2 regions of the Blautia sp. Marseille-P2398 genome follow, and region 1 is predicted to be linked to the other one. Evidence: riboswitches for the same ligand, from Rfam matches in the RefSeq annotation. Region 1 holds a riboswitch; the other holds the start of a gene.

Region 1 (8,017 bases):
TCAGGTGAACCGCAGCAGACACAGCAGGTACTTGCAATTGCTTTTAAATACCTCTCTATTATGGCTGCCATGCTCTGGGTTTTGTACTTCCTGTACGTGTACAGATCTGCACTTCAAGGGCTGGGAGATACCTTAATGCCTATGGTAAGTGGTATGGCTGAATTTGTCATGCGTATCAGTGCTGCACTGGTCCTTCCCCATTTTATCGGACAGGACGGTATTTTCTTTGCAGAGATCGCAGCATGGAGCGGAGCCACTGTGATCTTATGCATCAGCTATTATGTACGGATGCATAAATATCATTAAAACAAAACAGTCACATAGTCCCGGATATCCGATATATGTGCCTGTGAAGCGTGTAAAATTATGTAAGATTCTTAATCCATTTATATTTCTTATAATGTTTATAGACCACCGGCAGTTTAATGATCTCGTCCAGATTGAGTACAAAGTAGACAACCATAACCGGCAGTTTCAGGATAAATGCGCAGATGCATCCCAGAGGAACAATGATACACCACAGAGTTACAGAATCACACAGCATTCCAAATTTGGAGTCTCCGCCTGCTGCGAAGATTCCTCCTATTGTCATACAGTTTACTGATTTTCCTGCGATGTAATAGGAAGAGATCAGCAGCATTTTTTGCAGATATCCGCGGGCTGTCGGGGTGAGATCTACCATTTTTGTGATAAATGGGGATAAGGCAATCAGGACAAGGCCTGATACAATTCCTGCAATAATCGCAGTTTTGGTAAGTGTCTCGCCTACCTCTTTTGCTTCCTGCAGACGGTCTGCACCAAGACGGTTTCCCACTATGATACTGCCTGCATTTCCAAGTCCGAGGCAGAAGCATACAACAAGATTTTTGGAAATATTCGCTATTCCATTGGCGGCAACAGCATCCGTTCCCAGATGTCCCATGATCACAGAATACATGGAAAAACCTATTCCCCATGCAAGATTATTGATCAGTAACGGAACTGTTTTCTGCCAGAAACGGCCAAATAACTTTTTCTCACAGCTTCTGAGACTGAATTTCACAGCTCTGATCCTGCACAATACATAACCAACACTCCACAGGAACTGCACAACTGTTGCAAGTACGGTTGCCAGTGCAGCACCTTTAATCCCCATCTTCGGGAAGCCGGACAGGCCAAAAATGAAAACAGCATTCAATGCGATATTGAGAATTACCATAACCCCATTGATCAGGGTACTCATATTTACTGCACCACAGTTCTTCATGATTGCCAGGAAAATCTGTGCAATTCCCGAAAACACATAGGAAATGCCGATGACTCTTAAATACTCACTTCCCAGAACGATCAGAGTTTCCTCATTTGTCAGGATTCTCATGAGCTGTTCCGGAAAGAAAAGGGTTCCTGCCAGAAATACTACTGCAATACATCCACAAATCTTTGTCACAAGGCTGAACACCTGGGAAATACCTGTGTAATCCCCTTTTCCATAATATTGTGCCACAAACATATTCTCGCCTGCCATAAATGCAAACATAAACAGATTAAATACAAAAGTAACCTGTGTGGCCAGTGATACAGCTGACATGGCATCCTGGCTTAACTTTCCCAGCATGATCGCATCACATGCTCCGACCAGGGCTGTCATGAACTGCTGAAGTGCAATCGGAAGTGCCAGCCTGACTATTTCTTTTCGTAAACTTCGTTTACGCTCATCCATTATCTTTTTTGCTCCTGTATAAAATATTAATGATACTCATCAGTCAATTTTCAGAATCATATTCAGGATTCTTCTTGCGCTGAGACGGATCTCTGCTTCAGTAATAAATCCTTTTTCGTATGCTTCTTTTATGCGTTCCGGATATCCTGCTGCCATCTTGATATCGTTTCCTGCCTTTGTCTCACGGTAGTGTTCTCCAAATGTCCACCAGTCTGTTGTAACCAGTCCGTCGAATCCCCATTCATCCCGGAGAATACCTGTCAGGAGTTCTTTGTTCTCTGAAGCGTGGATGCCGTTGATCAGGTTATAGGAGGACATAATTGTATATGGATGAGCCTCTTTTACAATGATCTCAAACTGTTTCAGATAAATCTCACGGAGTGCTCTCTCTGATACTCTGGAATCAGAATCCTTACGGTTTGTCTCCTTATTATTGGCTGCAAAATGCTTCACACTTGCTCCGATATGCTGAGACTGGATGCCTCTTACCATAGCTGCACCTGTCTTTCCTGCAAGGTACGGATCTTCAGAATAATACTCAAAGTTACGGCCACAGAGCGGGCTTCTGTGAATGTTGCAGGCAGGAGTAAGCCAGATACTGATATTATTTTCTTTTACTTCTTCCGCTCCTGCTTTACCAACTTTCTCTACCAGTTCTTCATCCCAGGTGCTGGCAAGAAGTGTGGCACATGGCCAGGCAGTTGTGTTCACTCCGCATTTCGGAAGAATACGAAGTCCGGCTGGTCCGTCTGCAGTCATCACATTCGGGACTCCGTATTCCGGAAGATTTCCCATTCCAAATGTATTGGCACATCCTGTGTTTGGCTGTCCGCCAAGGAGATTGATACAGTCATCCAATGTCAGGACATCCATAAACTCATCCAATGTCATTTTACCATCTGCTACATCAGAGAAGCGAACTCCCTTGGAATCAAGAAAATCAAGAAAGTCTATTCCTTTTTGTCCTCTTGTATCAGGGCATGGAAGACCGATGGCATATTTATCCTGTCTCGGAAGTCCTTCTTCTTCCACATATTCACGCTGTGGAAGTTCCTCATAAGAACCGTCCGCAAGCATACGTTTCTGAAGATGATATGGTGCTGCCTTCCGGCTTAACTGCTCAGTTACTGTATCTTCTTTTACTACATATGTAAAGTCAATCTTCGCTGCATCTCTTACGTTTGTACCAATATAGATTGCATATTCTCCTGCTTCCAGAACATATGCAGACTTGCATACTTTGCCCAGATCATCGTAAGACGCCATCTGATTTACAGGAAGTTTCAGGGTAAGAATCTGTCGTTCACCCGGCTGAAGAATGCTGGTCTTTTTGAATGCTCCCAGCACTTTCGCAGGCTTTCCGAGTTTACCCTGTGGTGCTCCGTAATAAAGCTGGACAACTTCTTTTCCTGCTGTTTTTCCTGTATTGGTTACTTCAGTAAGAACCGTGATCACACCGTTTTCTTCGGAAGCACCAGTCATCTTCCAGTCGAAATCTGTGTAGGAAAGTCCAAATCCAAACGGATAATTTACTCTCTCCGCTGCACCCGGAATTGTCTCAAAGTAACGGTATCCTACATAAATATCTTCTGTATAATCTACATAGAATGCAGACTCATGGAAGTTTACTGTGGATGGATAATCTTCCAGATCTTTTGCATAAGTATCGGATAATTTACCGGATGGATTAACATCACCACAAAGTATATCTGCTGTTGCAAGACCACCTTCCATACCGCCCTGCCATGCCATCAGTACTGACTGGATCTCATCACAGTCTCTGAACCATTTCGTGTCCACGATACCGCCAACATTCATCACTACGATTACATGTGGGAATGCTTTCTTTACTTTCTCTACCATGGCATTCTCTGCATTCGTCAGGCAGAAATCACCGTTTTCAAAAATCTTCGCTGACAACTCGGAGTTTCTTTTTTCCTCTCCGTCAAGAACGTATCCATCCTGTGCTGCTTCACATTTTCTGTCCCATCCTTCGCCTGAAAAACGGCAAATGGTAATTACTGCAGTATCTGTATATTCTCGCGCTTCATTCAGAAGTTCATCCGGAAGCTCCGGCTCAACTGTCATACCTGGTACTGCACCATCTGCGTATTGTTTCTGAATATCTTTTTCATAATATTTCGCAAGTTTATCGAAAACTTCTACTTTTCCCTCATCCTCTTTAATCTTCATGCCCTCATAAAGATTACGGATATATTCTACAGTTACATCGCCACTTCCTCCGCCGCCTTTTACGTAGTCTACAGTACCCTTACCAAAGAGTGCGACTTTCGTCCCTCTCCGAATCGGAAGTGCATTTTTCTCATTTTTCAGAAGGACCATTCCCTCTCCTGCTGCCATTCTGGAAAGTGCAATGTGTTCTTTACTTCCTGTAACTCTCCGTCCATCTTCTCCCAGCGGAAGCACAGGCTGGAAGAAGCTTCTCTGCCATTTTGCCATTATCTTAATTCTCCTTTAATTCTCCTTAGTCAAGCAGATAAAATCATCCGCTTCGCTACTTGCTTGATTTGGTTAAAGTTCTTCCTTCAAAAATGCAAAAGGTTCTTCATCCTGAAGGAAATGCATAAGCTGATATGCACACATGATTGCTACATTTTCTTCACGCAGAATCCTCTTTACTTCTTCTCTGTCAGCAAGTACAACTTCAATTTCCTCTGTGTCTTCCTGTGCATCTTTACTGATTTCACCTTCCGCATATCCATAAACAGTTGCGCAGGATTCATCTGTCATGCCAACCGTTGTGAAATAAGGTTTCTCAAATGCAGGATCTACTTTCAGCGGTGTGAATTTCAGTCCTGTTTCCTCGTACATTTCTCTTACTGCACCCTCATGGAATTCTTCGTTCGATTCTACCAGACCTGCCGGGAATTCGTAGATATATTCGCCAATTGCGTATCTGTACTGACGTACTAATACAACTCTGTCTCTCTTTTCCCCATAAAGACTGTAAATGATCACGCCATCCGGAGCGTTTTTACCTGTTTTTATCTTTAATTCGTTAATACTCTTCGCACGTGATGCCACGAAATATGACACAGGAGTGTTGTGAACACTTGTTGCATTTAAATGATACAAATTTAAAAATTTACAATCTGTCAGTTTTTCAATATTGTGTATCTGTCCCATAATGGATACTTCCTTTCGCTTTCTATACCTTCGCTGATTATTACAGCCAATTTTCTTCTATCTCTGTTTTTAGTTCGCAAAACATCTGATAAAACTCTTCTTTTGCATCAGCTATAATTCCTAACGCAATTTTCTGATTGTAAGAATGTGTAACATTATTTCTTGCCTGCAATGCACGAAGCCACTGCTCCTCATCTCTTATCATTCCTGCTTTATAGGCAGTCTTCAGAATGATTTTCGGTGAACCTGTTGCTCCCTCTGCATATCCATGAATCTCCAGTATTTCTTTCATCATTTTCCATGACTGCTCAAAACAAATTTCATACAATCCTACGAGTCCGGTAATCACTACATTATCATATGGTTCTTCATAATTATAAATATCTTTCATGTTAGACAGTGCATTGCAGAAATTCTCATATTTTCTCATACAAAATCCTCCCTTCCTTCTCTATAGATTCTCTTAATTCATCCTGCATGTCACGATCAAGATTTACAATATCATACTCCAGAAGAGTACTTGTCTCTTCATCCACATCTAACGCAAACCTTGCAAAATCTCCTCCTGTGACTGCAATATCTATATCACTTGTTCTTCTGAAATCCCCTCTTGCTCTCGAACCAAAAAGAATTACTTTTTCAATATCATATTTTTGCGCAAGGTTTCGGATTTCTTCTATAACTTCCGGTCTGATTCCTGTATCATTCATTTTATAAACCTCACATTCCGATGTTTATATCGTCTGTTTTATCTTACCATATTATCGTGTCTTTTTTAAGTCTGTCTGAAAATTTCCGTAATTATTTTTGCACATAAAAAGAAGAACAGCCGCAGATTTTTCATCATACGGCTGTTCTTCTTTTTTATTTATTGTACTGCCAATTTATTTATTCTTTATCAGATATAAAATCAATCTCCCTTGAGCACCACGCGGATTCTCTTATAAATCAGGAATACGATCAGGGATGTCAGAGCATATTTGAATATGTTGAATGGGAAAATGATCATTGCTGCAAATGTAAGAAGATTATTTACAGAACTGTGTACTGCACTTCCCATTTCAATAAATGCTTCTACCGGCATTCCAAAAGCCTTTCCGTATGCCGGAAGTAACACGAATGCATTGATGAAGCATGCAACTACTGCTGTAAGTACGGTTCCAACTGCCATTCCGATCACTGCATGTTTTCTGCTCTTAACAGATTTGTAACGGTAGATCAGACCTGCCGGAACTGCAAATGTACATCCAAAGATGAAGTTTGCCACATCGCCTACACCTGCTGTCATAGAGCCCTTTGTTACCAGATGCACAAGAATCTTCACCAGCTCGATCAGTACACCTGCAATCGGTCCCATTGCGAATGAACCAACCAGTACCGGGATTTCTGAAAAATCCAGCTGATAAAAAGTCGGTGCCAGGAAAGGAAGCGGAAACTCCAGATTCATTAAAATTCCTGCGATAGCGCCAAGCATGGCTATCTGTGTAATGGTTCTCGTCTTACTCCTTGCCATCGCATTTCCATTTCTTAATACCTGTTCACTCATACTGTTTCTCTCCTTTGAAATTATTCTTTATGGATATGTCTCATATCCTGTTAAAAGAAAATTCCACAAGCTTTCTATATAATGAAGATTTTCTTCAACATATAAAAAACCCCGGATCATATCCGGGGTAATGAGCACGTATGGTAAATATCGCGTGTTCTTCTCTCATCCAGACTATACTGTCGGTTCTGGAATTTCACCAGATCAGCCGCCGAAGCGGGTCGCGGACTATAACCGCCGGTAGGGAATCTCAGCTGATGCTGATCACCACAACCCCGAAGAATTTTCTTTTATCTGCGTCTGATTATACTACATACAGATATCTATTGTCAATACAACTATTCCATTACGCTCCTCTATTGACTTTGCTTTTCCAGGCTATTATAATAAATCCAGAAAACGAAAGGAGGTTTTCAATATGAAAACATGGACAAAGAAGTTCCAGAAAATGTTAACACTGATACTTGCCATCTGCCTCGTTACCGGCTGCATGGGATTCTCAAATGTGCAGGCAGCTACCGGAAAGTCAGGTACAACCTACTATGATACCTGCATAAATGGAAAAAAAGGCGGAACAATAACAACCAATGGCACAAAATACTATATGTCAGGCACAAGAAAGGCTATATGTAAGGGGAACACTCTGACAATGTATGCGTCATTTAATACTTCCAAAAACGGAATATTAAACAGCCAAAACAAAAAAGCATATATAAAATACGGAAAACATACATTTAAACTTACTTCCAAGACCAAATACTATTTTTCCGGAGGTGAAGCTCCCAACGATTATTGCTCAAAATCCGCTTTCATGTCTACCATGAGAAGCATGAATGGATTAGGTCTGCGCATTAAGGTAACCAATGGAAAAGTTGTTGAGATGTCTTTCAATTCATGATACCACAAAAGCCGCAAAGCTGGAAATTCCCACTTTACGGCTTTTGTTTAACTTGTCATTATTTTTTCCGAAACCATTCTTTTTTCTCTGTTCTCACAACCCATCCCTGAGAAGATTTTCATCTCATCAGGCACTTTTCATAAGTCAGACGAATATTTGTAATATTAAAGCAGGATACTCACTTCATTGATAAAATTTTACTCTGCCTGATCAATATTATCAACCCTACAGCCCGCTAATACAACCATTCCAGGATTAGAAAAACAGGAAATCACTGCCAGACAAATGAAAAATATATAATATCCCGGTATTTTGTAGTTCATAAGTATTGCTGCCATAGTTTTCACCTCGCTTATGTACAATCTTCTTTGATAATTGACGAACTACTGAGAATATGCTTTAATGGATTTAGCATAAATACTTCAGGAGAACAAACATAGTTCTCAACTATGCTTCTACACCAACGATACATGTATCATATCTCACAGAAGGAAATGGGGGAACACAAATGGGACTTATAGCTATCAGCAGCATGGTATTCTTAGGTGGTATGTATCTGATGATTGCATTCGCATGGTGGCTTCTGCAGATTATTGCCAACTGGAGAATCTTTACCAAAGCAGGGGAGGCCGGATGGAAAAGTATTATTCCAATATATGGCGATTATATTTCTTATAAAATCGCATGGCAGCCTGCATATTTCTGGCTGACATTGGTTCTTGGAATC
Region 2 (8,017 bases), on a different contig from region 1:
AAGATTTGTCGGATTTCCATTCCAACAAAGCTTCAGCTCCAGTTTCCGAAACTTCTTTTTCTCTGAATATTTTATATGAAGATACGGATATTCTGGCAGTTGATAAACCGGCAGGAATGGTTACGCATCCGACGGGAATGCATTATACAGACAGCCTCTCCAATCTTGTTGCCAGTTACTTTCGAGAGAAAAATGAACAGGTCTGTGTCCGCCCGGTGGGGCGGCTGGATCAGGAGACTTCCGGGATTGTGGTTTTTGCCCAAAATCAGGTAGCAGCTTCAAGGCTTCAATCTGTAAAATCTCCATGCAAAATTCACAAGCAATATCTTGCCGCTGTATCCGGTACTTTGCCTGTAGATATGCCTGGTGTCTGGCATACCTTAGATTTACCGCTGATGCAGGACCCGGAGAATCATCTGAAAATGAAAACTGCTGCTGATCTTTCCTTACATTCATCTGCATTATCGGGAAAAATCAAAACAGCAGTTACTCATTATCATACTCTTTTTTCCAGTCAGGACTGGTCGCTTATCACACTTAAGCTGGATACCGGACGTACCCACCAGATCCGTGTCCATATGGCATCCACAGGACATCCTTTGCTTGGAGATACTCTTTATCATTCAGACGATAAAATATCTTCCTGTGCTTCCTTTTCCAGGGCAGCCCTTCATGCATGGAAAGTTTCTTTTCAGCATCCTTTCAGAGATGAAATGCTCCTTCTGGAAGCACCATTACCTTTCGATTTTCGTGAACTGGTTTCACTTTCAGGGTCTGATCTGTTGTCTATTTAAGCTTCAAATTCTTTGATCAGATTTACCATTTCAATGGCACTGAGTGCACAGTCATAGCCTTTATTTCCTGCTTTTGTACCTGCGCGTTCAATTGCCTGCTCGATGTTTTCTGTGGTAAGCACTCCGAATAATACCGGAACTCCTGTTTCCAGTGATACTGATGCAATCCCTTTGGAAACCTCATTGCATACATAATCATAATGACTGGTATTTCCACGAATCACAGCACCTACGCAGATAACCGCATCATACTTTCCACTTTTTGCCATTTTAGACGCGATCAGTGGGATTTCAAAAGCACCTGGTACCCACGCTACCTGGATGTCCTCTTCTTTTACATTGTGACGTGTCAGCCCATCCATGGCACCACTTACCAGCTTGGAAGTTATAAATTCATTGAAGCGGGCTGCTACAATTCCTACTTTCATTCCATCTGATACTAATTTTCCTTCTAATGTTTTCATTTTTTCTGGTCCTTTCATCTGTAAATTTATATTTTTTAACCTGTACAGGTTTTTATATACGGTAAATTTTATTTTCGGGAACGTTATCGTTATATATGAAAATCCCCGCTGTATTTAATACTTCAGAATATGTCCCATTCGTAATTGTTTTGTCTTAAGATAACGCAGATCATACGCTGTGGCATTCATCTGTATCGGAACTCTCTGTTTGATCCTGATGCCAAATTCTTCCAACTGATAAACTTTATCCGGGTTATTTGTCAGCAGCCTCAGCTCTTTTACCCCAAGATTTCTCAGAATCTGCGCACCAATGTAGTATTCTCTTTCGTCTCCGGCAAATCCAAGTGCCAGATTCGCTTCGAGTGTATCCATTCCCTGTTCCTGAAGTTCATAGGCACGAAGTTTATTGATCAGTCCGATTCCTCTTCCTTCCTGTCTCATATAAAGGAGTATCCCTCTGCCTTCTTCCTCAATCTGGGCCATCGCCGCTGCAAACTGCTGTCCGCAGTCACAACGCTGTGATCCAAAAACGTCTCCTGTCAGGCACTCTGAATGCACACGGCACAGAACGTTTTCTCCATCTCCGATTTCACCTTTTACCAGTGCTACATGATGTTCCCCATTCAGGCGGTTTACAAATCCATACGCCATAAACTCTCCGTATCTGGTCGGCATTTTTGTGGTCGTCACGCGATCCACCAGAATATCATGGCATTTACGGTAATTCTGAATATCTTTAATTGTTATGAATTTAAGATTCCACTTTCCGGCAAGTTCCCGTAACTCAGAAGTCCGCATCATAGTGCCGTCTTCTCTCATAATTTCACAGCACAGCCCGCACTGTTTTAACCCTGCAAGTCTGCACAGGTCTACAGTTGCCTCTGTATGTCCGTTTCTTTCCAGAACACCGTTCTTCTTCGCCAGAAGTGGAAACATATGTCCGGGGCGTCTGAAATCTTCGGGTTTTGCATTCTCATCCACACATTTCATGGCAGTAACAGAACGTTCTGCCGCAGAGATTCCTGTAGTGGTGCTGATATGGTCTACGGAAACAGTAAAAGCAGTTTCGTGATTATCTGAATTTTCTGCTACCATCTGCGGGAACTGCAGTTTTCTTACATATTCCTCAGACATTGGCATACAGATAAGTCCTTTTCCGTGAGTTGCCATAAAGTTAATATTTTCTGTTGTGGCAAACTCTGCTGCACAGATAAAATCTCCTTCATTCTCTCTGTCCGGATCATCCGTTACCAGAATAATTTTTCCATTCCGAAGTTCTTCCAGAGCTTCTTCTACTGAATCAAATCCGTTCATTTTTTCTCTCCTTATGCAATGTATTTTCTGATACAATATATTTTTCTGTTGTTAAGAGGGCAAAATCATTCGTATTGGCTGCTTATCTGGTTCGTGTCAGGCAGATAAAACATCCACTGTACAGTTCTGCATCAATCGAATAACCGCTTTGTGGTTAATTCTGTCAAAAGCCATACTTATTCAGAAAATCCCGTGTAATATTACTTTTTATCGGCTGTTCTTTCACAGGCGTTATTAATTTTTCCACGTATTTTCCAATTATGTCTGTCTCCAGATTAACGATATCTCCTTCTTTGCGTTCTCCGAGGACTGTAATCTTTACTGTATGAGGAATTGCAGAAATGGAAAAGTCTGTTTCTGAGACTTTTGCCACTGTAAGACTGATTCCATCAACTGTTACAGAACCTTTTGTCACAATATATTTCATAATTTGTGGTGAAGCCTGAATGGTGTACCAGACAGCATTATCATCTCTGCGAATTTCCGTGATTTTTCCTGTTCCATCCACATGCCCGGCAACAATGTGTCCTCCAAATCTTCCATTTGCAGGCATTGCCCTTTCCAGATTTACATGCTGTCCCAAAGAAAGCTGAATCAGCGCAGAACGATTCAATGTCTCATGCATCACATCTGCTGTAAAACCATCTTCCAGACATGCAGTTACAGTGAGGCAGATTCCATTTACAGCTACACTGTCCCCTGTTTTCAGATCATCCAGAATTTTCTCTGCCCGTATCGTAAATACTGCTGAATTTGCTCCTTTTTTTATTTTTTTCACAGTTCCCAGTTCTTCAACAATTCCCGTGAACATTACTCTTCACCTCACTCTCTATAAGAAAATCATCTCCTATTCTGATTATTTCGCTGTTTTTTAATAATATTGCGCTGGCAGGATCAGGAAATCCTTTTCCTTCTATCGGTGTCTTTGCACTTTCTCCCCCAAAAAGTTTGGGTGCTATATAGGTCTGGACTTTCTGAACAATACCGCTTTCGAGTGCTGACCAGTTTAAAGTGCCTCCTCCTTCCAGTAAGATACTGTCTATCTTTGCAGCTCCCAGAAGTTCCATTAGTCTGTTTAAATCTATGTGTCCGTTTTTTTCCGGGACATCCAGAACTTTACATCCCATATCTTCATAATTCTTTATCTTCTGCTGGTCTTTACTGCTGGTTGCAAAGATTGTTGGAATTGTTGATGCCGTTTTCACAATTCTGGAATTCAGTGGTGTCCGCAAGTGGGAGTCACAGATAATACGCACAGGATTTCTGCCGTTTTCCAGTCTGCATGTAAGCATCGGATCATCTGCCAGCACAGTTCCCACTCCAGCCATAATCCCTGTATATTTCAATCTCTGTTTCTGCACATGCATTCTGGCAGCTTCGCCTGTCACCCATCTGGATGCGCCTGTATAAGTGGCAATTTTTCCATCCATGGTCATCGCATATTTCATGACTACATATGGTTTTTGATTCTGTATGTAATAGAAAAATGCTTCATTGAGTTTATCGCACTCTTCTTTTAAAACGTTTTCCGTTACTTCGATCCCATGCTCTTTCAGAATCCGGATTCCTTTTCCTGAAACCAGGGGATTAGGGTCCGAGGAACCAATAATCACACGTCTGATCCCCGATTCCAGGATTGCATTGACACACGGAGGCTGTTTCCCGTAATGGCAGCAAGGTTCCAGAGTAACATATATGGAGGCACCTTCTGGCTGTTCTGTACATGATGCCAGAGCTTCCCTTTCTGCATGAAGTTCACCGTATTTTCTGTGATATCCCTGGCCAATGACTTTTCCGCTTTTGACGATCACGGCACCTACCATTGGGTTAGGTGCTGTAAATCCCATTCCTTTTTGCGCCAGTTCTAACGCCATTTTCATATATTGCCTGTCTTTTTCCATATCCGTTATATCTTTCAATCCCTCATCTCCTGTTCTTCTGATGGTACTGATGATACCAAAAAAGCCCCGGTGTCTTTCAACATCCAGGGCCTGTAAATTAATATCTGCTTGAATTATCTTCGTGTGAATCTGACTTTTTGCTTCATCATTAAAACTGCTTTGATGATATTAAAAAGCTCTGGAATAAATTTATTATTCCAGAGCAGTCGCTTTCACAGATCAGTTAATTCTTCTGTATCTCTACTGTTATCTTCTTTCATCCAGACTGTACTGTCGGCTTCGGAATTACACCGAATCATGCCTTACGGCTCGTGGGCTTTACCACCGGTAGGGAATTGCACCCTGCCCTGAAGATCTTATTTTATTTTTATCAGCAATTTCTAAATTTTATCCTGTTGATGTCTGAAAGTATACTCTTAATTTTTATTTATGTCAAGATTTTTTCAGACATATAATTTCAGTTTTTCAGGAAAGTAATTCTCTTACCATCTCTGCATTGAATGTCACACCTGTCAGGTGATCTACTTCAATCTGATACAGGGCATTGGCTGCGATATGCTCTGCTGCCTGTTCCAGATCACGAATACCGCTTGTATTTTTATGCAATTCAACGATGGCATCCAGACCGTCTTCTGTTACTACACATTCTTCTGCTTTCAGGCTCATGCGTTTCAGAACTTTCGGAAGAACGTATTTGGAGAAGATGATCTTCTTCTCTTCTGATGTATAATCCGGGATATCGATCACTGCAAAACGGGACATAAGAGGTGCGCTAATCTGGGACTTATCGTTTGCCGTAGCAATAGGATAAACGCCCACTGTGGGCACCATACATTCCATATAGTTATCTGTAAATCCAAGGTTGTCAAGCAGAGTAAGAAGTACGTCTGCAGGGTTTCCGTTGCCCTTACCTGACGCTGCTTTATCAAGCTCGTTGATAATAAATACAAGATTGGATTCTCCTGCTGCCGAGAAAGCTTCCATGATGATTCCGGGCTTTGCGTTTGCATAGATTCTGGAACTTCCTGTAAGCTGTTCCGGATCATTGATGGAACTCATGTCCAGAGTTGTCCAAGGCAGTTTCAGAATACGGGCAACTGCATAGGCAATCTGAGATTTGCCTGTACCTGCAGGACCTACAAGGAGAAGTCCGTATGCAGGAAGTGTATGGGTACGGTTGATCTGTATGATTGTTTCAATGATACGCTGCTTTACAGATTCCATTCCGTAGAGTTCCTCATCAAGGATCCTGCGGGCTTCCTGAGGATCGATTGCTTCAAAGTAATTGCTCTTCCACTGTACATTCATCATGATGGAAAGTGCTCTCTGAGCATGACGTCTCTCCTCCGGAGATACTTCGTGTGAACGGGCAACTGCAAGGTTTCTTCTCGCCCAGAGACGGATATTGTCCGGCAGTGTTCTGCCTGCGCAGGTCATAAAATCAGTGATGCTCTGAATGCTTGTCAGCTTCATCTCGTCCCCTGCTTCTTCCTCATCTTCATCCTCAACAAGCTCTGCAGGTGCACTGCTTGCAAGAAGTCTCTCGATCATAAACTGAAGAAATCCGTCTTCTGCGGAAAGCTTCGTACCGCCGCCAAAAGCAGTTTCACGGATCTTATAAACTGCATAACCATTCTCTTTATTCTCTCCTGAAAGACGCACATTGATATGATTCTCCCCAAGCCATTTCAGAAGACTTACAAATCTTGAATCAATACTGATGATATCTGCACTGAAAACGCCGTCATCTTCTTTAAATTCAAAGGATGTACGTTTGATTGGATTAGTAAAAATACCGCAGGAATGATGTTTCCACTGACAGCTGCTGTTATCCAGGATCATGATCGGTTTCTCAGGGGAAGTCTCCTTTTCATTAGACTGGAAAGTAGTGTAGGTACATTCAGACTGTACACCTGGTTTCTTGTCTGAAGCACCGCTGAAATCAAATACTGGCATAGTAAATACTCCTTTTATTTTATCCTTAATCAGTGTGTAATTTTTAATGTACAACTCTTTATTATTCTAGCAGAATCTTTTCTTTTTATCAATTCTGTAAATGTATTTATTGCATAATTATTCAAAAAATTATATCCTCATTTATTCCGCCAAAATCATTGACGGTAACATCCGCAGGCTTTATAATAGGGATAACTGAGAATTTCCAGATATTCTCTGGAAAATCGGAATTTACTTTTAGGAGAGCAAAATGAGCAAAATTATTTTAACCGGTGACCGCCCAACAGGCCGCCTTCATGTTGGACATTATGTTGGTTCATTATCCGAGCGTGTTCGTTTACAGAACTCCGGCTTATATGATGAAATTTATATTATGATCGCAGATGCACAGGCATTAACAGATAACGCTGAACACCCTGAGAAAGTTCGCCAGAACATCCTTCAGGTTGCCCTGGATTATCTTGCATGCGGCATTGATTCTGAGAAATCCACTATCTTTATCCAGTCCATGGTTCCGGAGCTTACAGAGCTTACTTTTTATTATATGAACCTTGTTACTGTAGCACGTGTACAGCGTAACCCTACAGTTAAATCCGAGATCCAGATGCGTAATTTCGAGGCAAGCATCCCTGTCGGTTTCTTCTGCTATCCGATCAGCCAGGCTGCAGACATCACTGCATTCCGCGCTACTACTGTTCCGGTTGGCGAAGATCAGCTTCCAATGCTCGAGCAGTGCAAGGAAATCGTCCACAAATTTAATACTGTTTATGGTGAAACTCTGACAGAGCCTGAGATTATTCTGCCATCCAATAAAGCATGCTTACGTCTGCCAGGTATTGACGGAAAAGCAAAAATGAGCAAATCTCTCGGAAACTGCATCTACCTTTCAGATGAAGAAGCTGATGTTAAGAAGAAGGTTATGTCCATGTTCACAGACCCGAATCATCTTCGTGTGGAAGATCCGGGACGTGTGGAAGGAAATCCTGTATTTATTTATCTGGATGCATTCTGTAAACCGGAATATTTCGCAGAGTTCCTGCCTGAATATCAGAATCTGGATGAACTGAAAGCTCATTATACACGCGGCGGTCTGGGTGATGTCAAGGTTAAGAAATTCCTGAATAAAGTACTCCAGGCAGAGCTTTCTCCGATCCGTGAGAGACGTAAATACTGGGAACAGCATCTTGATGATGTATATGATATCCTCAAAGAGGGAAGCAAGGTTGCTGAAGCAAAAGCCGCACAGACACTTCACGATGTACGTTCTGCTATGCAGATCAACTACTTTGATGATAACAGCTTAATCAAATAATTATATGCCGGTGGCTACAGCGACCGACAACAATGCGTAAATAAGAAATTCAAACGCAAGATTGTTCAAAATCAACTTATTGACATATCAAAACAGGTTCAGGCAAAAGCATTCTGCTCACGTCTGAACCTGTTCTGTTATTTCTTAACTGACTTTCTTTTCAATCTATTTTACAGATAAAATCTATTCGATATCTTTCATATCCGATATCTTTCATATCTGATACCATTTGATCTCATTTGCCTCCATATGTAACCGGAAACTGCTTCCATCACC

Evidence for each region. A riboswitch is a leader RNA that binds a small molecule or an ion and turns the genes downstream of it on or off. The one in region 1 is predicted to bind FMN.
Region 2: another riboswitch for FMN. It lies ahead of ribD (bifunctional diaminohydroxyphosphoribosylaminopyrimidine deaminase/5-amino-6-(5-phosphoribosylamino)uracil reductase RibD); the one in region 1 lies ahead of ACESZG_RS07470 (ECF transporter S component).

Annotation. Positions count from the first base shown of each region.
Region 1 is NZ_CAXSTD010000005.1:80,486-88,502, reverse strand. It holds gene ACESZG_RS07500 (MATE family efflux transporter) at 1-306, shown strand, start outside; gene ACESZG_RS07495 (MATE family efflux transporter) at 365-1,699, opposite strand; gene ACESZG_RS07490 (glycoside hydrolase family 3 C-terminal domain-containing protein) at 1,739-4,159, opposite strand; gene ACESZG_RS07485 (NUDIX hydrolase) at 4,232-4,846, opposite strand; gene ACESZG_RS07480 (HI0074 family nucleotidyltransferase substrate-binding subunit) at 4,887-5,276, opposite strand; gene ACESZG_RS07475 (nucleotidyltransferase family protein) at 5,263-5,556, opposite strand; gene ACESZG_RS07470 (ECF transporter S component) at 5,757-6,392, opposite strand; FMN riboswitch at 6,546-6,679, opposite strand; gene ACESZG_RS07465 (hypothetical protein) at 6,811-7,290, shown strand; gene ACESZG_RS07460 (DUF5684 domain-containing protein) at 7,799-8,017, shown strand, end outside.
Region 2 is NZ_CAXSTD010000001.1:407,969-415,985, forward strand. It holds gene ACESZG_RS01965 (RluA family pseudouridine synthase) at 1-794, shown strand, start outside; gene ribE (6,7-dimethyl-8-ribityllumazine synthase) at 791-1,258, opposite strand; gene ACESZG_RS01975 (bifunctional 3,4-dihydroxy-2-butanone-4-phosphate synthase/GTP cyclohydrolase II) at 1,373-2,572, opposite strand; gene ribE (riboflavin synthase) at 2,736-3,383, opposite strand; gene ribD (bifunctional diaminohydroxyphosphoribosylaminopyrimidine deaminase/5-amino-6-(5-phosphoribosylamino)uracil reductase RibD) at 3,364-4,473, opposite strand; FMN riboswitch at 4,718-4,832, opposite strand; gene ACESZG_RS01990 (AAA family ATPase) at 4,939-6,429, opposite strand; gene trpS (tryptophan--tRNA ligase) at 6,680-7,741, shown strand; gene gnpA (1,3-beta-galactosyl-N-acetylhexosamine phosphorylase) at 7,955-8,017, opposite strand, start outside.